Regions from separate parts of the Thalassotalea fusca genome, predicted to be linked through region 3. Evidence: predicted binding sites of a transcription regulator. Region 3 holds the regulator's gene; each other region holds the start of a gene.

Region 1 (7,725 bases), on a different contig from region 3:
GGTTGCTGCTGACGGTTTCTCTGGCGCAACAGCTTTAAGTGCTGCTAACCAAGGATTAATTGATTACAGCATAAACGCTGCTTGGTGGGATGCATTCTGGGGTTATCTTCCTGGCTCAGTAGGTGAAGTATCTACTGCAATGATTTTACTTGGTGGTGCGTACATCCTTTATAAAGGCATTGCATCATGGCGAATCGTACTAAGTGTATTCTTAGGTATGGTAGTAACGTCATTCTTATTTAACGCCATCGGCAGTGAAACTAACCAGATGTTTGCTATGCCTTGGTATTGGCACTTAGTACTAGGTGGCTTTGCGTTCGGTATGATGTTCATGGCAACTGACCCTGTAACAATGTCGTTTACTAATACTGGTAAGTACTGGTTTGGTGCACTTGTAGGTGTCATGGTTGTACTTGTGCGTGTTGTTAACCCAGCCTTCCCTGAAGGTATGATGTTAGCAATTTTATTTGCGAACTTATTTGCTCCACTGTTTGACTACTTTGTAGTTAAAGCAAACGTAAAACGGAGGCTTGCACGCAATGTCTAGTAATAGAGAATCATTTGGCAAAACGGTAGGTTTTGTATTGGCAGTTTGTATTGTTTGTGCAACGATCGTTTCATTCTCAGCAGTACAACTTAAGCCGCTTCAGGTAAAAAACAAATTACTTGATCAGCAAACTAAGATATTAGAAGCATCAGGCTTACTTGAAAAAGCAGGTAATAATATTGTACCTACTTTTGAAAAGCATGTTGAAGCTCGTATGATTGACTTAAATTCTGGTGAATTTGTTGACGGTGACGTTGTTAATTTTGACGAACGTCGTAATTCTCGAGATATGAACCTGTCAGTTAAGCCTGAAAGTGATATTGCAGGTATCAACCGTCGATCAAATACTGCTGTTGTTTACTTAGTTCGCAATGATGCTGGCCAATTAGATACAGTTGTATTTCCAATTGTTGGTGCTGGTCTTTGGGATCTAATGTACGGTTATGTAGGTCTTGAAAAAGATCTAAATACTGTGCGCAGCGTTATTTACTCTGATCATAAGGAAACTCCGGGTCTAGGCGCAGAAGTTCTTAATCCGAAATGGAAAGCGTTGTGGCCTGGCAAAAAAATGTATGACGAAAACAACAATGTTGCAATCAAGATTGTTAAAGGTGGCGCTAAAGCGGGTGACATTCATGGAGTTGACGGCTTATCAGGTGCTACATTAACAAGTGTTGGTGTTGAAAATACATTAGTGTTTTGGTTAGGTGAGGAAGGATATAAGCCTTTCATCAATAAGTTTCGCAAAGGAGGACTTGAATAATGTCTTCAGAAGCAAATAAGGTTTTAACCAAACCAATTGTTGATAATAACCCTATTGCGTTACAAGTACTGGGTATTTGTTCTGCACTTGCGGTTACTAGCTCTATGGCGAATGCGCTAGTTATGACTCTAGCCGTTATTTTCGTAACCGGTTTCTCGAACTTGTTTATATCAGTTATTCGTAACATGATCCCGTCAAGTGTGCGTATTATCGTGCAAATGGCGATTATTGCGTCATTAGTAATTGTTGTTGACCAAGTGTTGAAAGCATTTTCATACCAACTTTCTAAAGAGCTTGCAGTATTTGTCGGACTAATTATTACTAACTGTATTGTAATGGGCCGTGCTGAAGCTTTTGCGATGAAAGAGAAACCAGGTGTTAGTTTCTTAGATGGTATCGGTAACGGTTTAGGTTACGGTTTTATTCTATTAACAGTTGCGTTTTTCCGTGAGTTATTTGGTTTTGGTACGCTATTCGGTGTTGAGATACTACCTTTAATCCAAAATGGTGGCTGGTATCAAGCGAACGGTTTATTAGTACTTCCGTTTAGCTCGTTCTTCGTAATCGGTTTAATCATCTGGGCTATTCGCCAGTGGAAACCTGAGCAAGTAGAGAAGGATTAATACGATGGAACATTATTTATCAATTTTCATTAAAGCAATCTTCATTGAAAATATCGCGTTAACATTTTTCTTAGGTATGTGTACATTTTTGGCTGTATCTAAGAAAGTTGATACTGCGATTGGTCTTGGCGTAGCTGTAGTTGTTGTACTTGGCCTTGCCGTACCGGTTAACCAAATTATTTATCAAAATATTTTGGCACCAGGTGCGTTAGATAGCGTATTAGGCATCACTGACCCAACGCAATCAATCGATTTGAGTTTCTTGTCGTTCATTACCTTTATCGGTGTAATTGCTGCATTAGTTCAAATTCTAGAGATGGTTTTAGATAAGTACTTCCCAGCGTTATATCAAGCGCTTGGTATATTCTTACCGCTCATTACAGTTAACTGTGCGATTTTTGGTGCCGTATCTTTTATGGTAGCTAAGAATCTGACGTTGGGTGAAAGTGTTGTTTACGGACTAGGTTCGGGCATAGGTTGGGCGTTGGCTATCGTTTTGCTCGCGGGTTTACGCGAGAAAATGAAGTACTCAGATGTACCAGCTGGCCTTAAAGGTTTGGGTATTACGTTTATCACGTCTGGATTGATGGCTTTTGGCTTTCTTTCATTCGGTGGTATTTCGTTGTAATAAGATTAACGTAGAAGGTAAATTCGGTTTGCCTTCTCAAGATAAGTGCTAAGGAAAAGTCGATGGAAATTATTCTCGGCGTATCGATGTTTACAGCTATAGTTATTGCACTTGTTTTGGTAATTTTATTTGCCAAATCCAAGTTAGTATCTTCTGGTGATGTAATCATCTCTATTAACGGTGACCCTGACAAATCGGTTACGGCTGCAGCCGGCGGCAAGCTTTTAGGCGTGTTGGCTGATCAGGGTATTTTTGTACCATCTGCCTGTGGTGGTGGTGGTACGTGTGGTCAGTGTCGTGTACACGTACATTCAGGTGGTGGTGATATTCTACCTACTGAATTAGGTCACATTACTAAACGTGAAGCAAGGGAAGGCTGCCGCCTATCTTGTCAGGTAGCGGTTAAGCAAGACATGGATATTGAACTTGAAGACGAAATCTTCGGTGTTCAACAGTGGGAATGTACTGTTATCTCTAACGATAATAAAGCGACTTTCATTAAGGAATTGAAACTCGCAATTCCTGATGGTGAGTCTGTACCGTTCCGTGCGGGTGGCTATATTCAAATTGAAGCACCAGCCCACCATGTAAAATATAAAGACTTCGATATTCCTGCAGAATATCGCGGTGACTGGGAGCGTTTTGGCTTCTTCGATATTGAGTCTAAAGTAGATACTGACACACTACGTGCGTATTCTATGGCGAACTATCCAGAAGAAGAAGGCATCATCATGCTTAACGTGCGTATTGCTACGCCGCCGCCAAACAATCTTTCATTACCAGCAGGTAAAATGTCTTCATATATTTGGAGCTTGAAAGAAGGCGATAAAGTAACAATTTCTGGTCCATTCGGTGAGTTCTTCGCGAAAGACACTGATGCAGAAATGGTATTTATCGGTGGTGGTGCAGGTATGGCACCTATGCGTTCTCACATTTTTGATCAGCTTAAGCGACTTAACTCTAAGCGTAAGATCTCTTTCTGGTACGGTGCACGTTCATTACGTGAAATGTTCTATGAAGACGATTTCAATGGCTTGGCTGCTGAAAATGACAATTTTGATTGGCATGTTGCATTGTCAGATCCGCAACCAGAAGATAACTGGGATGGTATGACTGGCTTCATCCACAATGTATTGTATGAGAACTACTTGCGTGATCATGAAGCGCCAGAAGATTGTGAATACTACATGTGTGGACCACCTATGATGAACGCTGCTGTTATTGGTATGCTGAAAGACTTAGGTGTTGAAGACGAAAACATCTTACTGGATGACTTCGGCGGATAATCACTCCGTATAGGATATTAAAGGTGGCTTAATTGCCACCTTTTTCTTTTAGGAATAACTAGAGATAGTTTGTTTATCTAAAGCGTTTTGACCAAAGCATTGAAGCTATTTAGATAAGCAATAAAATTTTGAGAGAACTTTATGAAAGTAAACAAGTATATCACTATTGCCGTAATGGCAGTTGCAACTGTATTTTTAGCTGGGTGCTTTCCAAATAATGAAAGCAATCCATATGAAAAATTTAAGTTGCAAGGGCGGACAATGGGAACCACGTATAACATAACCATTGTTACTGAAAAAGGCTCGCTAGATACAACCGCACTACAAGCAGAAATCGATCAGCTGTTAGTTGATGTAAACCAATCGATGTCTACTTATATCGATGACTCTGAGCTTTCGCGTTTTAATCAATATCGTGGTCAAGATCCAGTGCAAGTATCGCCAGAGCTGGCATTGGTAGTGACTGAAGCAATTCGCTTAGGTAAGCTTTCGCAAGGTAAGTTGGACGTTACAGCAGGTAAGTTGATTAACTTATGGGGCTTTGGACCTGACAAACGACCAGACGTAGTGCCTAGCGAAGAGGATATTGCCTTAGCGAGAAGTCAATCGGGCATTGATAAGCTAGAGATCAATGGTGAAAAACTTACCAAGTTGGTACCTGAATTATATGTAGATTTATCAACTATTGCCAAAGGTTACGGTGTTGATGTAGTAGCTGATCTAATTGAGAAGAAAGGCATAAATAACTACATCGTCGAAATAGGCGGAGAAATGCGTTTGAAAGGCAAAAAGGAAACTGGCGAGCTGTGGCATGTTGCCGTTGAAAAGCCAGTATCAAATGAGCGCGCTATTTACCAATTTATTGTACCTTTGGACAATGCGGTTGCGACTTCAGGGGATTACCGCAACTACTTTGAGGACAATGGCAAACGTTACTCGCATATAATTGACCCACACACAGCACAGCCAATTGATCATAAGTTAGTTTCGGTTACTGTCATCCATCCTTCATCAATGACAGCAGATGGCCTATCTACCGCAATGATGGTGATGGGGGAGAAAAAAGCACTAGCCTTTGCTGAAGAAAATGATATTGCTGCTTTGCTTATTTATAAATCTGAAAATGGCTTTATTGAGCAAAGCACGGTAAAATTCATGCAATATATGAAGTAGCTGATTGCTTTTGGGCGCAATCGATTGCTTGAAGTTATAAAAGTTGGGGCGGTACTATGACATTATTTTTTGTCACATTGGGATTTTTTCTGGTTGTTTTTGCTGCAATGGCAGTAGGTTATATATTCCAGCAAAAAACGTTGGCTGGTAGCTGTGGTGGTTTAGGCTCTATTGGTATTGATAAAGCATGTAATTGTGACAACCCATGCGAAAAACGCCAAGAGCGTGAACGTAAAGCTGCGATGAAAGAACAGCAACAAATCGACATTAAAAATTTATAATAAAACGCGACCATGAGGGTCGCGTTTTTGTTTAGCAACGCTTCTCTAGATCGCTAATCAATTTATCTATCTTCTGTAACTCTCGAAACTTTCTCAGCTTTCAACTGTACTTTTACTTGTTATTTTTACTGTGTTTTTGTACAGTTGTGTTACTTGTTGGCTGTCACAGTGTTTTTTGTAGGTGTCGCTATGCCTATAGGCAAACCAAAACAGAGAAAAATTATTCACATCGACATGGACTGCTTCTATGCCGCAGTGGAAATGCGTGATAACCCTGCTTATCGCAATAAGCCAATTGCCGTAGGCGGTGATGGGCCGCGAAGTGTGTTATGTACCTGTAATTACGCCGCTCGTGCATTTGGAGTAAGATCTGCTATGCCTGCGATGACAGCTAAATCCCTGTGCCCAGAGTTGTTGATTGTGAATGGTCGAATGTCGGTTTACCAAGACGTGTCACGACAAGTTCATGAAATATTCAGACGCTATACGTCTATTATTGAACCCTTATCATTAGACGAAGCGTATTTAGACGTTACAGATTCCACACTATTCGGTGGAAGTGCCACACGCATTGCTGAAGCGATTCGCTGTGACATTTTTAACGAATTGCAGCTTACTGCATCTGCTGGCGTGGCAACGAATAAATTCATTGCCAAAATCGCCAGTGATGAAAACAAACCCAACGGTATTTGTGTTATACCACCCGATAAGGTTGATGAATTTGTAGCTGACTTACCACTTATAAAAATACCTGGTGTTGGTCCTAAAACGGCACAAAGATTAATGCAGGCAGGATTGGTTACATGTCGAGATGTACGTGCTAGTACGCCTGCGGCATTACAATTGTTAGTTGGTAAACAAGCAGAGAGCTTATATCAGAGAAGCTTCGGCAAAGATTGTCGTGAAGTTGTCACCCACCGTGAACGAAAAACTGTGGGGGTAGAAAAAACACTCGCGCAGGATATAGCCGAGCAATCAGAATGTCGCGACGTAATACAAGATCTGTTACCCAAACTCAAGGCGCGTTATGACAAACACCAAGCACGGGGTATTAGCAAGCTCACGGTAAAACTCAAATTTGATGACTTTGCGCTAACTACCGTAGAGCAACAAGCCGTTTCCATTGAGCCGAATCTTTTTGAATCCTTATTACAACGCGCGTTAGAAAGATCGAATGGTAGAAAGATTCGATTAGTTGGCATTTCTGTTGGTCTTAACAATTTGACAGCAAGTAATAAAGAAAGTGACCAGTTATCTTTGCCTATTTAGTGTTTCAGGGTTACATTGGGTGAAATATGTACACTCGACGGTTGCGTGCCAAACCAACAATAATAGGACAAAGCATGAGAATACTCTTAACGACAATATTGCTATTTTTATCACTTAATTCCGCAGCACAACGGGCTGATGATATAAAGATCAATGTTACTCAGGTGTCAGGTAAGGTTTATATGCTGACCGGCGCAGGTGGCAACATTGGCGTACTGGCTACAAAAGATGGTCTGTTATTAGTCGACGATCAATTTGCGCCACTGGCAGAAAAAATTGAAACTGCGTTAAAAGCTATTGAAGATAAGCCCATTCAATACATCGTGAATACTCATTACCATGGTGATCACACAGGCGGTAATGCTTATTTTGCGCACCATGCACCAATTTTTGCTCACGAAAATGTTAGAAAAAGGCTCGCTAAGAAAAGTGATATTGCACAAGGTGCGTTGCCTGTGGTGACTTATGAGAATGGCGTCAATATTCATCTCGCCGACGAAAAGGTTGAGTTAATTCACTTGTCTAATGGCCATACTGACGGTGACTCTGTTGTGTTATTCAATAATGCGAATGTGCTTCATGCTGGCGATTTGTTTTTTGAAGGGCGCTTTCCTTATATTGATCTTGATGCTGGTGGAACAGTTAACGGCTACTTAGAAAACATTGAATACCTATTAGAAGAGCTTCCTGATGACATTAAAATTATACCGGGACACGGCAAACTCAGTGATAAAACTGGACTAAGAGCAATTGCTGAAATGATACGTTTCAGTATTAAATTTGTTGAACAATCGAAACTGGCTGGGATGTCAGATGAACAAATATTGGTGCAAGGGCTTGGGCCAGATTATCAACACCTATCATGGAACTTCATTACTGAAGAGAAGTGGCTAAAAACATTGCTTAAAGATATGGATGCCCATTAGTCTCGTAATTTTTCATTGAACAAAAAAAAAGGTGCCGATGTAAATCAGCACCTTTCATATTTTAGAGCAAATCAAGCTATCTATAGTGCAATAAGCTGAAGAACCTGTGCGCCGGCTGAATACAATACCATTAACTTACTGTCTTCCGTTAACAGCGCCTGAGATGGTTGAGGACCGCCAGTTGCCGTTGAGCTTACTTGAGATTGGCTATTATCGTAAACATCAATAA
Region 2 (7,725 bases), 280 kb from region 3:
CCCTGATGCAGTACCGGGTGCTTGTTTCCCTGTAACCACACCGACTACGGTAACGAAGGACTTATGCTGTTTTTCTTGTAGCTCCACCATACGCGTGAACTTGCCGAGCTTGCCTGCGTCAGCCATCAAAGTAATGGGATGTTTATTCAATGTAAGCCCTGTCGACGCATAATCTTCTGTTAATGTTTCCAACTCACTCGGGTTAAAATCAAAAGCCTCTTGTTCAGCACAGCCATTTGCAGAAAATAAAGCGATTTCGTCTTCCGTATTCATAATTTGCCAGCGAGTATGATAACGATTTCCCGAAATAGAATGAAAAGCATTGGCACTCGCCAGTTGCTCAATCACAAAACGATTAATTCCTAATCGCTTCACATCACTGACAGTTTGAAAGCCGTCAGCTGGCCTTTGTGCTATCAGTAACTCAGCCGCTTGTTTAGAAAAGCCATTAATAATGCGTAAGCCTAAACGTATCGCCTTGTCATTTTGCTCATCTACTACCATATGATCATAGCTGGACTGATTCACGCAAACGGGAAGTATGGCTATATTATGACGCTTTGCATCCTGAATAAGCTGAGAAGCTGAATAAAAACCCATCGGCAAACTATTTAACAAAGAGGTATAAAATAATGCAGGATAGTAATACTTTAGCCACGCAGAAGCATATGCAAGCACCGCAAAAGAAGCTGAATGACTTTCCGGAAAACCATATTCACCAAACCCCAGTATTTGATTGAAAATTTGTTCTGCAAACTCAATTTTATAGCCTCGTGCTTTCATGCCATCAACTAACTTCGTTTTGAATTGCATCAATTTACCGTTCTTTTTCCAGCTGGCCATTGCCCGACGTAACTGATCGGCCTCGCCGCCACTAAAACCAGCGGCTACCATGGCTAGTTTAATCACTTGCTCCTGAAAAATAGGCACACCTAAGGTTCGCTCGAGCACCCCTTTTACTTCATTTGATGGGTATTCTATTGCTTCAGAGCCATCGCGTCGCTTTAGAAAGGGATGCACCATATCCCCTTGAATTGGACCTGGACGAACAATGGCAATTTGTATCACTAAATCATAATAATTCGCAGGCTTGAGCCTAGGCAGCATGCTCATTTGAGCACGCGATTCTATTTGAAACACGCCAACGGTATCGGCCTTTTGGATCATTGCATAAACAAGTGGATCATCATTTAATCGGGTAATATTAGCTATTGTAAGTGAACGATTATAATGATGTTTAATCAAGGCAAAGCACTTTCGTATCGCACTTAGCATACCTAATGCGAGTACATCTACTTTAAGTAGCCCTAATGACTCCAGATCATCTTTATCCCATTGAATCACCGTTCTGTCTGCCATACTTGCATTTTCCACAGGCACAAGCTCATATAAAGGGCCTGCAGAAATGACAAAACCGCCAACATGTTGCGATAAATGGCGCGGAAAACCTTTTATTTCATTCACCAAGTTAATAAATTGCTGCCCTTTCATTGAGTGAGGGTTCAAGCCAAGTTCAATCACTTGTGATTGCCAATCTAGCTCTTTATCACGGCGATTGATATTTTTAATAAAAAATTCTAGCTGAGTCACATTGAGACCCAGTGCTTTGCCTACTTGTCGAATGGCACTTTTTAGTCGATAAGTTATCACTGTAGCAGCGATTGCGGTACGCTCTCTTCCATACTTTTGATAAATATACTGAATAACTTCTTCCCTACGTTCATGCTCAAAATCAACATCAATATCAGGGGGTTCATCGCGCTCTTTACTAATAAAGCGTTCAAACAACACACTTATTTGCCGCGGATCAACAGAAGTTATTTCTAAGCAGTAACAAACAATTGAGTTGGCAGCGGATCCCCTTCCCTGATACAAAATTCCCTGCTGCTTAGCAAACATCACCACATCATGAATAGTAAGGAAATAGTAGGGATAATCTAACTCCTCAATTAACGTCAATTCCTTTTCAATGGTTTGCTGCATATCTGGTTTAATTCCTTCAGGAAAACGACGTTTAATTCCCTGAGCAACAAGCGCGCGTAAATGTCCCATTGGCGTTTTAGCTTTAGGCACAAGTTCAGCGGGATATTCATATTTGAGCTCTTTTAAATCAAACTCGCACCGTTCAGTGATTTCAAGAGACTCTATCAACCATTGCCGTTCAAATAGTTTGGTTAACTTGGCAATAGAACGTAGCGAACGCTCTGCATTGGCAAGACACTCATAGCCCAACTCACTGATCGGTTTTCCCACTCTGATCGCCGTTAAGGTATGTTGTAATGACAAACGATTCGCGTTATGAAATAACACACCACCACACGCAGTAATAGGTAACGCCATTTGCTTAGCGAGTAACAGGTTATGCTGAATATACTGCTGATCATTGTTGAGCAATCGTCTTTGCGTCCCCAGCCAAAGTCGTCCTTGATGATATTTATTCAGCCAATGTCCCCAATGTGCATCGCTTGAACGCCCTGTTGGTAGCCAAATAACGAAGCAATGTTTAAGTGAAATAACATCCCATTCCTGAAGATTGTAACTGCCTTTTTCACTACGCCTTCTCGCATTCGTAATAACGCGGCACAGCTCTGCGTAGGCCTTACGATTCGGACACAATAATACAAATTGTAACTCGTCATTTAGCCAAAACACGCTCCCCACAATTAACTTGATTGCTAATGAATGCTCTTTGATAGCCGCATAAGCGCGTACAACCCCAGCGACCGAGCACTCATCGGTTATCGCAATTGCTTGATAACCTAAAAAGTTAGCTTGGATAACTAACTCTTCCGGGTGGGATGCACCTTGCAGAAAAGAGAAGTTACTTTGGCAGAATAGTTCACTATAGCTCATCAACTAAACACCCCATGCACAAACCATTGCTGGTTATGGTCTTTAAACAACCACAGCCATCGGCCACTCTCTGTTCTGCCAATGAAATAGTCTCTAATAACTTGATGGTTGTCCCACCAGCCCGTTATTACTCTTTCTGGATAGGGCATTAACGTGATTTGTTCATGAAGCGGTACAGGAGATGAAAACAACAGGCTAGGACGCAATTTTTTATCCATACACTGTGAAGTATATGTCGACAATGGTTCACCTAGCTGGTTTGCTACCTCAGGCCTGTGATCTTGTACAACCTGTACGCCTTTTACGCGATTTTGGCCAAGTTTAGCCGTAAGTATTGCAACTAATTCTTCTGGTGATTGCTGTCCTTTTTCCCCCTGAAATAAGTCAGTATGTTGCACATATTTATTGAGTATACGTTGCGCTTTTAAAGTGATCCCAATCACTGGCGCATTAAGCACAACAGACTCCAACTGAAGCGTTGAAAGCTGTAACCATTTCTCAGCTTTATATTCTCCTTGTGCGGCAATTATCGATAAGCTTAAATCGTCACAATCACGTTGATGCAAAACGACGATAAGCTCACTGGCAGTTTTGTCTTTTAACCGTAAATAGTGCTCCAACAGTTTATACAACTTCAGTAAGGGCTTTTCTAAATACTGACTATTCGAGACTTCATGATATAGCTCTAAATACTGTTCGAAATGTTCCGGTGGTATATAAAAAGTCACATGGTGCCGAATATGCCCTGTTAATTGACCTATGTAATTAACAACGTCCAAACTAAAGCGTTTAGATAATTGAGGAAGCGATAAGGATAATAGTTCAGAAAACGTATGTATGCCGACTTTACGCAAACGAGACACCACTCTTTTATCTAAATCAGCACTGGCCAAAGGCTGCTTTTTTATCTGTTCAATAAGCCAATTTTTATCTGCTGAAATTCGATTTAACCCTTGCCTTGCCAGTATACGTGCGGCGTACGGCGAATAGCCTGTCGCATATTGGTAGCTAAACCCCAAACATTCTAAATGCTGAGATAACACGCGCCAATATTCAGCCAAATTGTGATGTAAACTCAGCATGCTACTAGCGCCAATCAATAAGCCGTTGGGAGGATATAAGGCGATATCAGCGGTTACCGAATACAGCCAATGTGCAATACGTTTTAATACCTTATTCTCAACCATTTGATCATAAGGTTTCACCTGAAGCTCAGCACAAAGCGAAGAAGCAGTGCCTAGCCCCATACCAACTTTTATCCCTTCATTAGCTGCCAATTGATTTAATTGAACAACTTCATTCTGTTTATCATGGACAATAATCAATGGGTATGTCTGAGCATCAGCTTGCTGATACATAGCATCAAGCTGCAATGACGGAAAATGAAGATAAAGCCACAGCGCCATACTTAACCTACATTGGCACTTGGAAAATGAATCAAATTGTTGGGTGCAGGTTGTAGCGTCAATGACGGCCACTGTTCAACCATATTCACAATAAAGCTATCGGTAGGCCAACCGCCTTTACGTTTATTCACTCGAACCGACAATCCCTGAGCATGAGGACGTAATGACAAGCTCAAATCAAAAGGCAGTGAAAGTGATTCAGCCTTCTTCGTACGTAAAATAAACTGGTGACTACACCCTACCTCACTCGCCACTTGTAATCGCTTAATTTGGTGAACTTCTAACGCGCTGTCTGTCCACATAACAACACTGTGGCAAACACCACTACGAAGACATTGTTCAGCCGCCCACAGTGCTTCTTGCTGCTTATCAGGATACACAACAATCACTTTATCTAATGCAAAGCCCTGCGCTATTAACGCCTGAGCACCAACAATACCCGGTGGCGAAATAAACACAATTAATCGCTCTTCAGTAACAGCACGCTTTAATACGGGTAGCAAAACACGAAGTTCGCCAATACCATAATTGGCTTGTATTTCTGTTACCCCTTTTTGAAAGCCCCCGTCAAGGCGTTGGTCTATCTCGCTATAACCTGTAGCATCAACATCCCGCACAGACATTTTTCTTGTGCCCTGCCAAACGAGTTGTTGATGCTGAAGTAAGTCTATTAAATTATTCATATAAACACCTGTATATTTTTACAGTATACAAATAATATTAGTAATTTTCTAGCGTATATTCTGATTAATTTTTAATTTCATTAATTAACAAAGACCTAATTCGCTAGCTAATTCATTGTCCAGCTTCAAGATGAAAACAATCGTGGTGATGCAATGAGATTAGAAGCGACTTACAAGATGCACAATCGCTCGATAAAAAAGTAATAAGCTCTGCAAAACAGGTAGCAAACAACCAATCAACTTAACAAGTAAAGCGGCCTATTTTTGGGAAAGCCTCCCTAATTTTGTTAAACTAAATATTGAACAGAACTAATTATATTGGTGAATTAAGATGTCGCAGTTTAATGTTACTAATATAGTGTTTGAATTGGATTGGATGAAGATACTTAATGACGCTATAAAATTACAAACAAATCAAACAAGTATGAATGAACAAGAGTTGACGATTCATCGTGATTTATGTATCGATGCTTACGGCTATCTTGTATCGTTAAAACAAGAGTTTAGCCTTAGAAGTGAACTTGACGTTGCTGATCAAATTCAAAAATGCTTGCTTAGCCTATCAAAATGTTTAATGTTCATTACCCAAACACTAGATACAATAAAGCAAAGATAAGGTAGCTTAATCACTACCTTATACCAATCCGCATAAGAGATTGCTCACTTAGCGAGAATTTAAAGGTTTAGAGGCAAGGCATTGATTGCTAAGAATGGTTATTCTCGGCAACTGCGTCCTGCGTTGCCCTAATGTCCCACATCCATGTGGGAACCTTGATAAAATCAATAACGCAGCATATAAGCCTTTAAAACTCGCCCTTTGGGAATGCATGGGCAACATGATAACTGCACAAAATAAGCTTAATGTAGAGCAACTATATCTACACTTATTTCGTTTGTTCTAATGTCGCCCATGTCATTCTAAGTGGGCAATTCTTTATACGGATTGGTATTATCTAATCAGGGTTAGTTCTAACCAAATAGCCCTGTGATCACACTAATGGCATCGTTTACGGCGTCACTTAAAACAGTGACAACGCTATTAGCTGAGCTAAATATGTCACCAAAAGCATTGGCAATCCCATCAAGCGCGTTGGTATATGCCTGATTCATTTTAGGAATAAGCGTCAACACAACCTGTTGTAAATTCTTTTGCTCATTCTTATCTAGCCGTTTAGAGTGTGTTTCCAAACTATTAATGAACTTTTCATTAGCTTTACTACACTGTGCGTTCATTTGGTTGAGTAAATTTAACCAGCCTTCGTCAATATTTTTAGTTTGTTGTTCTCGAACTAGCTCACCATGCTCAATAAGCTTAGGTTTTGCTTTTTGAATCATTTGACATACTTCATTTTTCCAAGCTTCCAAATAACCATCAAGCATTTTTTTTGTGTCAGCGTGTAATGTAATAGTAGACTTCTCATCTGCAACAGAAATAGATTTTTTTCCCTGCAAATACAACAGTAAATCATTCCACTTCAATTTTTGTTCAGTAATAACATCCATCATCAATATCCTTATTCCAATAGATGCCAATCCTTAACTAATACTGAGTTTTCTGTTACCTCAGCTTCAGCTTCAATTTTATGTCCGATAGCCGCATCAAACTCAGTATTTTGAAAAGGGTTAGCACCTATTTTTCTGATTAAATAAGGTTTCTTAAAATTTAATGCTTCTGTAGTACCATCACAGTAATCTATGTTTATTACTACAGCCAAATTCTCACTTTTAGAACCTGGTGCATAGTTAATCTTTTCTAAAAAACCAGTAACTTTCATTAATTAACCCTTCGAGTAAAGTATGTCTTTTTTAACCACTTTACCTTGCTCCTCAACTATATGTAATACAACATTACTCACTTGTCCTACAGCGACCCTTTCTACATTAGTATAAATAATAGAGTGAAAATTATGTTGTCGTGCAGGTCGCAAATTTTTGGCCGTTACACTTTCTTGCACTACATTGAGTTGACCGCTGTGAACAACAGGTTCCGATTTTATGCCTAACTTTTCAGTAATGGCATAAATTTCATCTTTTACCACATCTGGCATTGCCATAGATTTACTCACACTATAGTAAGCAATATTAGACTCTGTTAAATCAAAAGCTTTAGCCTTAGCCCTAGCTTTATCAGCTATAACAGGTGCTACTGTTGAATCCCCATAACAAACGAATTGTGCAATTGTTTTTAAATCTGCTGGTGTTAGCGGTGAACTTTGATGAATAAATTGCTGTCTGGCAATTAACATCGCATCAGCTAAATCATGACCTTGTCTCAATGCGTTAACATAAAACTGAGCAATATAATCGGCTTGCCCTTGACCACTTGCTGGGCCATAAGCAATATTCGTACTTCCGCAAAACGTTGACGCTTTGTTTTCTAAATAGCAATTACACAAGCCTGATTGTCCATTAACAGCATAAAGTTGTGCCCCATAACAACATTCCGCCGCAACAATTGCGAACTCTGCACTCTTTCCGGCAAGCTTATCTACAGAAAGAGCCACTGGATAATTTAACCCTTGTTGTCCATACCATTGTTGATCGTGGTCTGCGCCATGACAGTTGATAAAATGACAAGGTGCCCCAAGTTGACTATCAGACCAGTCGTTATTTTCTGGTGGGCAGTATTGGAGTTCATCATCATTACCAAATATATGCGTTACGCTTTCAGCCGTTGAACCTTGCCAAACTTTTGCCGAAATGGCTAAGTAATTATCATAATGAGATTTCTTTTGAGGTACTGAATTAATTGCCGTATCTAGTGCATTAAGCAATGCCGTTGC
Region 3 (7,725 bases):
ACTTCTCTCACCCACACCTTTTTTTCTGCATCATATAGTTTAGGGTCAATTATTAGTTGATCAGTACTCTTGTCCCACTTTTCTACTGCTAATAAAGCAACGGTTAGGTTATGTTTTTCTATGAAGCTCTGTAGAAATGCTCTTGATTTTAATAGTTCTAAGGCTACATCGGTCTTATCTGTCGAACCTTTGCCAATATTAATCCCTGCCATACTGGCAAGCCCGCCAAACTGTCCAGCTAGCTTTGCTAATGAGCCTCCACTTTCTGCGCCTTTCGGCATATACAGCCCTTTTGCAGTATATATGTTTGGCTTGCTGATCGCGTATCCAACCATGAGCGCTGACCAAAAACTGGTAAAGCAAAAAATGAAAACCTTATACTTCCATATAAAACGGGGTATTAACGACAAAGTTAATTGTGGTACTTCTTCTTTTGATAAATTGCTCATGAGATTTTTATTAATTAGTTTGAGTTAAATTACGTGCAGAAATCGGGTGCATCCATACGCGTTTGCTAGCGGGGAGCATAATAATACATTTTACCCGCGAGTGGTATAGCCAAAAAACTTGGAACAGTATGCGTTCCTCGTAGTAAAGGACTAGCAATTGAAATTGATAGACGAAGTTCACTTTAACAAATCTACTACAAATCAACTTACAAATTAATTGCCATTCCTGAGTGCGATTCAGTTAAGATACTCTTGAATGTTTAAATTGCGCCAATAATAAAAACAATGCTTTATCAGTTTCAAAATTTCGAGTTTAACAGTGAGAGTTTAGTGCTCACGCAAAATGGTGAACCAGTTGCCATCCGCCATAACGAAGCTAAAGTCCTACTCGCACTCATTGAAAATTTAGACAAGGTGCTGAGTAAAGACGATATTTTGTCGATGGTTTGGCAAGAAAAGATTGTTTCTGATCAGGCTGTATTTCAAAACATAAGTCATTTAAGAAATATTATCGGCACGAGTGCCATCAAAACATTTCCCAAGCGTGGCTATCAATGGCAATTACATATAACTTCAGTAGCGCAGCAGACGCCACCTTCAGCTCCTTCACTCACTCTTGATAAGGAAGACACGAAAGTAAGCCCTGAAAGCATTGCTACAAGCCCTAAGCTTTTATTATCTATTGCCGTCTTTCTTGTCGTATTCATTGTGCTCGTATTCATGAGTAAAAATGCATTTGAATCAGACAGCACAGAAAGCGAAATCGTACGAATCGGCTATATTCCATTCTCACTGACAGTGGCTGACACGCGCTCTACCATTCGCTTAGATGATAGTGAATCTATTGATATTGCAACACTCGAGAATCTGACAACTTCGGCATTCGCGGCTGCACAAGAATTGGAATATCGAGCCATATCGGCTGAATATCCCCTAGTGTTGACCGGAACTGCGTATTTTTTCGAACAAAACTACCACCTTGATTTCGTTTTAAAGGGACCGGTGCGTCAATGGCAAGGGCAATTGACCGATGATTCACTACCGAGTTTGCTGGAACAATTGCATCACCATTTGGCTCAACCCTTTATTCGTAAAATTGTGAGTGAGCCACGCTCACCTGAGTTGCTGCAAGCGTCTTTATCGATCGCTCACCAGCAATCCCCTGATGACTTAATTGTGCTGGGACAGTTAATTGATAGCTATATTAAGCTGGGTGAATACGAAAAGGCGATGACACTCGCTGATAAACTCTTAGGCAATGCTCAAGCGCAACAAAATATTCAGCAACAAGGTGTCGCATTTTTGTATCAAAGCAGAGTGCTAACACAAAAGCAGTTATTTGAACTAAGTGAAGTTAAATTGATTACTGCTAAAGAAAAATTCACTCAGGTTAATGATTTGGCAAGGCTTATAGATTCTTTTCATGCTCATTCATGGATTAACCATCAATTTAACGACTATGAGGCGATTAAAGATAATCTGACAAGAGCAGCAATGTTAGCACTTGAAATTCAAGATATAGAGCGTGAGCTCCACGCGCTAACCTATTTGTCGGTAATGGCACATAAACATAGAAAAACGGAAGATAAATACACTTTCTTAACCAAAGCGGAACAAAAAATGACAGCGTATCAATTGCCGATTTATCGTTTCGCGAAAATTCCATTCCATCATGCAATATATACTGACAGTAAAGACGGCAAAGAGCCTCATCTTAGAAGGGTACTTGAGTATACAGAATTGACCCCAGACCACTGGGTTGCCCAGTCGAGTAGAGAACAACTCATGCAGTATTATATCGACAAAGGTCGATTGCGCGATGCACAACAATTACTGAGCCAAGCGGTAACAGTCAATGCGGATAACGCTTATTTAAAAGCACTTTATGCAAGGGCTAGCAAGCAGCAGACTGAGTTTATTCGTTATGCAAAGGAAGCCTTCGAATTGGCGCAGTTAGCGGGTATTAATAGCATCAGCTTAGATGCAGCACTAATGTTATGTAGCAATCCAGATACGCAAACAGATTTTGACTTCTACTCGCAATTTATTAGTGAAAACGCGACAGCAAATTGGCGTAAGAACAATCAGAATGTACTCGCATCATTAAGCTTAATTGAACAGTAAGCGAGTTTGATTAGTAGAAATTACGCATTGACTGCCTAAATCACCTTGGTGTTTAGTCAATTGATTGCAAACAACGCCAGAAAAGAAAGAAATAAAGAAAAGAACCAGCAATAGCTTGATACAAATGGCTATTGTTGGTTCAAATAATCAGTGACTAAGATTGTTCAATCGAAAACCAATTGAGTTTCCAGTCATTGTCGAGCGATCTCAATGTAATTGTATGTTTGCCTTTTTCCAAATGAATGGTTCCACCGTTTTGCGTTTTCCAGTCATGGTAGCCGCCTGTTGCGTCAATTTTTTGAACTGTGAGTTTTTTGGACTCGTTGTAAATTTCAAATCCTAGGGTGTTCCTCGGAGATGCAACACGATAAGACAGCTGATACGCACCTGATTTAGGAACTTCAATTTGATAGCTCATCTCAGCACCTTCACCGATGCCTACAGCACCTGTAAGGTTATAGCCTATGCGACGAGATTTATCTGAGGTAAATGAAATACCAGTGTTGTTTTTTGTATCGGTTATTTTAGTCGCCCATTCGGCTTCAACTTGCGCGGGTAGCTTAACCCAACTAGCCGCTTTAGTTACTGGGGGAGCATAGGTGCTTTGTGTGTGTCGCCTAACTGCAACCACTGTATAATCATAAGCATGCGCTGGCACGTTGCCATCTATAAACTGCATTTCATCAATATTATTGGCTATCATCTTAAACATTTTTCCCGGTAGTGCATTGCGATAAACGCGATAACTAACAGTATGGTCATGCTGATCGTTGTCCCAGGTTAGCCTAACACTATTACTGTTTTGACTAATCTGAAGATTTTTTACCGGCGCGGGGATTTCGGGTAGCAAATCACGGCGTTTCTGTGCTTGTTGTTGAGCAAATTCAAGTGATAGGATGAATTGCCTAGTTTCGTTCGAAATCGGTGGGATTTGGTTATCTATTACCAACCTAAATCCGTTGACACCACCAGAAAATATCTCGTCTGTTGAACGGCGGTTAGCTAATGGAAAGTGACTCCAGTGCCAGCTACTACCACGGACTACACGACGATCACACTTACCGTCAATACGTGCAGAACCATCTGTTGGTGCACCTTCATAAGTTCCTACGTAGCAATCGGAGAGAAACTCGACTACATTGCTGACCATATCGTGTAATCCAAATGGGTTTGGCTTGTACATGCCAACGATACTGGCGTAGCCAGAATTATCTTCGCAATTTGCAACTTCACCGGTCCAATTGTAGTAGCTTGTATTGTTATTGAGCTGCAATATGCTTTCACCGCGTCGATCTCCGGTATTTTCATAATCACAAACGAGCGTATTGTCTTTATCATCTCCAAAGTAATAATCGGTTTTAGTTCCAGCACGCGCAGCATATTCCCATTCGGCTTCAGAAGGTAGTCGATAGGGTCTGCCAGTTTCTTTTGCTAACCATTGTGCGTACGCATTAGCGGCTTGCCAGTTGATACACACAACAGGCTGATGTTCACTGGTGTTTAGCCTGTTGGTTTCCCAATTTCCTTTGCTGGGCAATAAAAACCACACATCTAACTCGTGTCGGCACGTTTGAGGTACAGGATAATTGGTCATTTCAACGAAACGACGGAATTCAGCAACAGTTACCTCGTACTTACTCATGCCAAAAGACTGGATGTTTACGGTGTGAATAGGCTGTGCATTAGCACGGCTAGTTGACCCCATTTTGAAACTGCCAGCAGGGATTTGTACCATGACAGGTTCGATTGGTTTATTGATAGCGTAGGACACACTGCTAGTGGCAATACTCATAGCAATTAAAAGCTTAGTTATTTTCATAGTTATTCCTCGTAAAAGACTGGCGCAATATGAGCAATAGCGCGGTGAAAAGTCCTATGAAAAACCTAGCTTTAGCTAAAAATAGAAAAATTTTAGAAATATGAATAGATAATTTCTGATTAAATTCAGTACATACCTTGCGTTTATTTACAGGCTGTATACAATGACAGTGATACTGTTCAAAAATACAGGGCTGTTATGCGACCACTTACCCCAAGACAACAACAGATCTTTGATCTGATTAAAGAGAAAATATCAGCGACCGGCATGCCACCAACACGTGCGGAAATTGCTGATTTTTTTGGTTTTAAATCGGCAAATGCGGCGGAAGAGCATTTAAAAGCTCTGGCCAAAAAAGGTTACATTGAAATGTTGCCAGGAACCTCGCGTGGCATTCGACTAGCTGAAGAGTATGCCGAAGAACAAGGACTACCACTTATTGGCCGTGTCGCTGCAGGAGAGCCAATTTTGGCGCAAGAGCACGTTGAAGAGCGTTATCAAATTGATGGTAATCTTTTCCACCCTGCAGCGGATTATTTGTTGCGGGTAAATGGCGAAAGTATGAAAGATATTGGCATATTAGATGGTGATTTACTGGCTGTGCATCAAACGACTGATGTGCAAAACGGTCAAGTAATCGTGGCGCGTGTAGAAGATGATGTTACTGTTAAGCGCTTTAAAAAAGAAGGTAATGTGGTGTATTTACATGCTGAAAATGAAGACTTTGCACCGATCAAAGTAGATCTCGCTAACCAACATTTTAATGTTGAAGGAATTGCCGTTGGTGTAATTCGTTCTGCTGACTGGATGTAATTGTTTTATATATCATCGCTAACTATTAGGTTTATTGGCGGAATGTTCAATAAGCCTAACTTTTACCGTTTTTTGAATCTTTTCTTACTCTCCTAATTAAATCCAATACCAAACTTCCTATCTAACGCGTTTTCAAACGAGTTTTAGATTAAAAAGTAATCAGTAAAAATTTTTCACGAATTTGTCAAATCAGCTTTTTTTCGAGTGCCTGCTTAAAAATACGACAATTACTGTAGTTCGTGTCACCACTGCGTTATAGCGCTTTTAGAGTGGTAACTCTATTGTTTTTATTGCCATTTCTAAGCATAGCACGCTAAATTAAAAATTGACCTAGTTTAATAATTAAGTAATTCTAGATTAGAAAGTAAGCAATAATAAGAATATGGTGGTGTTACGGTTTCTTGCGGAAGTCAGTAGCAAACGCCAAATCAAAAATAACAACAGAAAAATAAAAATGACGTGCCTAGCATGAGCTGTGTATTACTGCCTAAGCATGACTTTACATTTAAAGGGCGGAGGAGATGTCGAGTGAAAAGACGTAACCTAGGTTGGCTGTTATTGGGGTTTTTAGTTTTACCCGGTATAGCTTGGGCTGAAATGGAACTTAATCTTACCCAGGGGGTAACAGAGATAAGTCGAGAAGTGTATGGCTTACACATGTTCGTGCTTTACATCTGTACGGTAATTGGGATAGTCGTTTTTGGTGCTATGATTTGGTCGATGATTTTTCATCGAAAATCGAAAGGCGTAACACCAGCAACATTTCATGAGAGTACAAAGGTTGAGATTATTTGGACGGTAGTGCCAATTCTCATTTTGATTGGTATGGCGATTCCTGCAACCAATACGCTCGTTGAAATGGAAAACAACGACAACTCTGATATCACTATTCAAGTCACTGGTTCTCAGTGGAAATGGCACTACAAATATTTCGATCAAGACATAGAGTTTTACTCTGTATTGGCCACTCCACGTGAAGAATATGACAATCTAAATGGCCAGTCAGCGGAAAAAGGTGAACACTACTTACTGGAAGTTGATCGTCACTTAGTTATTCCGGTCAATAAAAAAGTTCGATTCTTAATTACGTCTGATGATGTTATTCACTCTTGGTGGGTACCAGCGTTTGCTGTTAAACAAGACGCTAACCCAGGTTTTATTAATGAAGCTTGGACCATCGTTGATGAACCAGGGATCTACCGCGGCCAATGTGCTGAGCTTTGTGGTAAAGATCATGGCTATATGCCTGTTGTCGTTGAGGTAAAATCTGAAGCAGACTATGCCGCTTGGATTGATGAGCAAAATAGACTTATTGCAGAAGCTGCTGCAGCTGAGCAAGCGTCGTTAACTGCATCGCTGTCTAAAGAAGAGCTTATGTCGTTAGGTGAACAAACTTACACTGCGTATTGTGCAGCGTGTCACCAACCTTCAGGGATGGGATTACCGCCAGCATTTCCAGCCCTTAAAGGAAGCCCAGTTGCGACCACAGGGCCCATAAACACTCATATTGATATTGTATTGAACGGTAAGGCAGCAATGCCAGCCTTTGGTAAGCAATTAAGTTCAAAAGAAATCGCAGCAGTTGTGACTTATGAACGAAATGCATGGGGTAATGACACCGGCGATCTAGTGCAAGCCGCAGATGTTAAAGCTGCCAGTGGTGGCGCCAGTACCGCTGTACCTGCAGTGAGTGAAGAAGTTGTGGAGACGGTACAAGAAGCCGCTGCAGAAAAAGCACCTGCTGAAGACCTTTCAAAAACATATTCTATGGATGAGCTCATGGCGATGGGCGAGCAAGTATACAACGGTAAGTGCTTAGCATGTCATCAAGCTAACGGTGCAGGGCTACCTCCAGCGTTCCCAGCATTAAAAGGCAGCCCGATGGTGTTGGGTGATGTCAGTGCGCATATCGACATGGTATTAAATGGCAGCCAAAAGAACCCAGCAATGACGCCATTTAAAGATCAATTAACAAAAACGGAAATCGCGGCAGTGGTGACTTTTGAGCGTAACGCTTGGGGTAACGACACCGGCGATCTAGTTCAACCAGCAGATGTAGATGCTGCGAGTGCGAAGTAAGGGGAAGCATTATGACGACTGAAGCTATTCATGACTCGCATGACCACGAGCATCATGATCATAAAATGACGGGATTAAAGCGTTGGTTGCTAACAACTAACCATAAAGACATTGGATCTTTATACCTTTGGTTCTCGTTTATCATGTTTTTAACTGGCGGTGCCATGGCAATGGTGATCCGCGCAGAATTATTCCAGCCTGGTTTGCAAATTGTCGACCCAGATTTCTTTAACCAAATGACGACAGTGCATGGTTTGATTATGGTGTTTGGTGCCATCATGCCGGCATTTACGGGGTTGGCCAACTGGATGTTGCCGATGATGGTTGGTGCGCCTGATATGGCATTACCACGACTCAACAACTGGAGCTTCTGGATTCTACCTTTTGCTTTCAGCATCTTGTTGATGTCTTTCTTTATGGAAGGTGGAGCACCTAACTTTG

What was found. Region 3 encodes LexA, which represses DNA repair genes until DNA is damaged. Its sites were predicted from a motif close to TACTGTATNNNNATACAGTA; they were not measured.
Region 1: dinB (DNA polymerase IV) is a predicted target of LexA. The motif match lies at 5,428-5,447, and genes of this name have one in related genera.
Region 2: imuA (translesion DNA synthesis-associated protein ImuA) is a predicted target of LexA. The motif match lies at 4,949-4,968, and genes of this name have one in related genera.

What each region holds. Positions count from the first base shown of each region.
Region 1 is NZ_JBQRUN010000006.1:113,407-121,131, reverse strand. It holds gene ACSLUK_RS09580 (NADH:ubiquinone reductase (Na(+)-transporting) subunit B) at 1-547, shown strand, start outside; gene ACSLUK_RS09575 (Na(+)-translocating NADH-quinone reductase subunit C) at 540-1,310, shown strand; gene ACSLUK_RS09570 (NADH:ubiquinone reductase (Na(+)-transporting) subunit D) at 1,310-1,933, shown strand; gene nqrE (NADH:ubiquinone reductase (Na(+)-transporting) subunit E) at 1,938-2,561, shown strand; gene nqrF (NADH:ubiquinone reductase (Na(+)-transporting) subunit F) at 2,624-3,847, shown strand; gene ACSLUK_RS09555 (FAD:protein FMN transferase) at 3,989-5,020, shown strand; gene nqrM ((Na+)-NQR maturation NqrM) at 5,077-5,301, shown strand; gene dinB (DNA polymerase IV) at 5,491-6,570, shown strand; gene ACSLUK_RS09540 (MBL fold metallo-hydrolase) at 6,645-7,496, shown strand; gene ACSLUK_RS09535 (hypothetical protein) at 7,577-7,725, opposite strand, start outside.
Region 2 is NZ_JBQRUN010000002.1:402,824-410,548, reverse strand. It holds gene ACSLUK_RS04075 (error-prone DNA polymerase) at 1-2,853, opposite strand, end outside; gene ACSLUK_RS04070 (Y-family DNA polymerase) at 2,853-4,259, opposite strand; gene imuA (translesion DNA synthesis-associated protein ImuA) at 4,262-4,942, opposite strand; gene ACSLUK_RS04060 (hypothetical protein) at 5,274-5,558, shown strand; gene ACSLUK_RS04055 (hypothetical protein) at 5,912-6,448, opposite strand; gene ACSLUK_RS04050 (hypothetical protein) at 6,457-6,717, opposite strand; gene ACSLUK_RS04045 (hypothetical protein) at 6,721-7,725, opposite strand, start outside.
Region 3 is NZ_JBQRUN010000002.1:119,817-127,541, reverse strand. It holds gene ACSLUK_RS02945 (GumC domain-containing protein) at 1-449, opposite strand, end outside; gene ACSLUK_RS02940 (winged helix-turn-helix domain-containing protein) at 735-2,573, shown strand; gene ACSLUK_RS02935 (SUMF1/EgtB/PvdO family nonheme iron enzyme) at 2,728-4,392, opposite strand; gene lexA (transcriptional repressor LexA) at 4,591-5,205, shown strand; gene coxB (cytochrome c oxidase subunit II) at 5,803-7,284, shown strand; gene ctaD (cytochrome c oxidase subunit I) at 7,296-7,725, shown strand, end outside.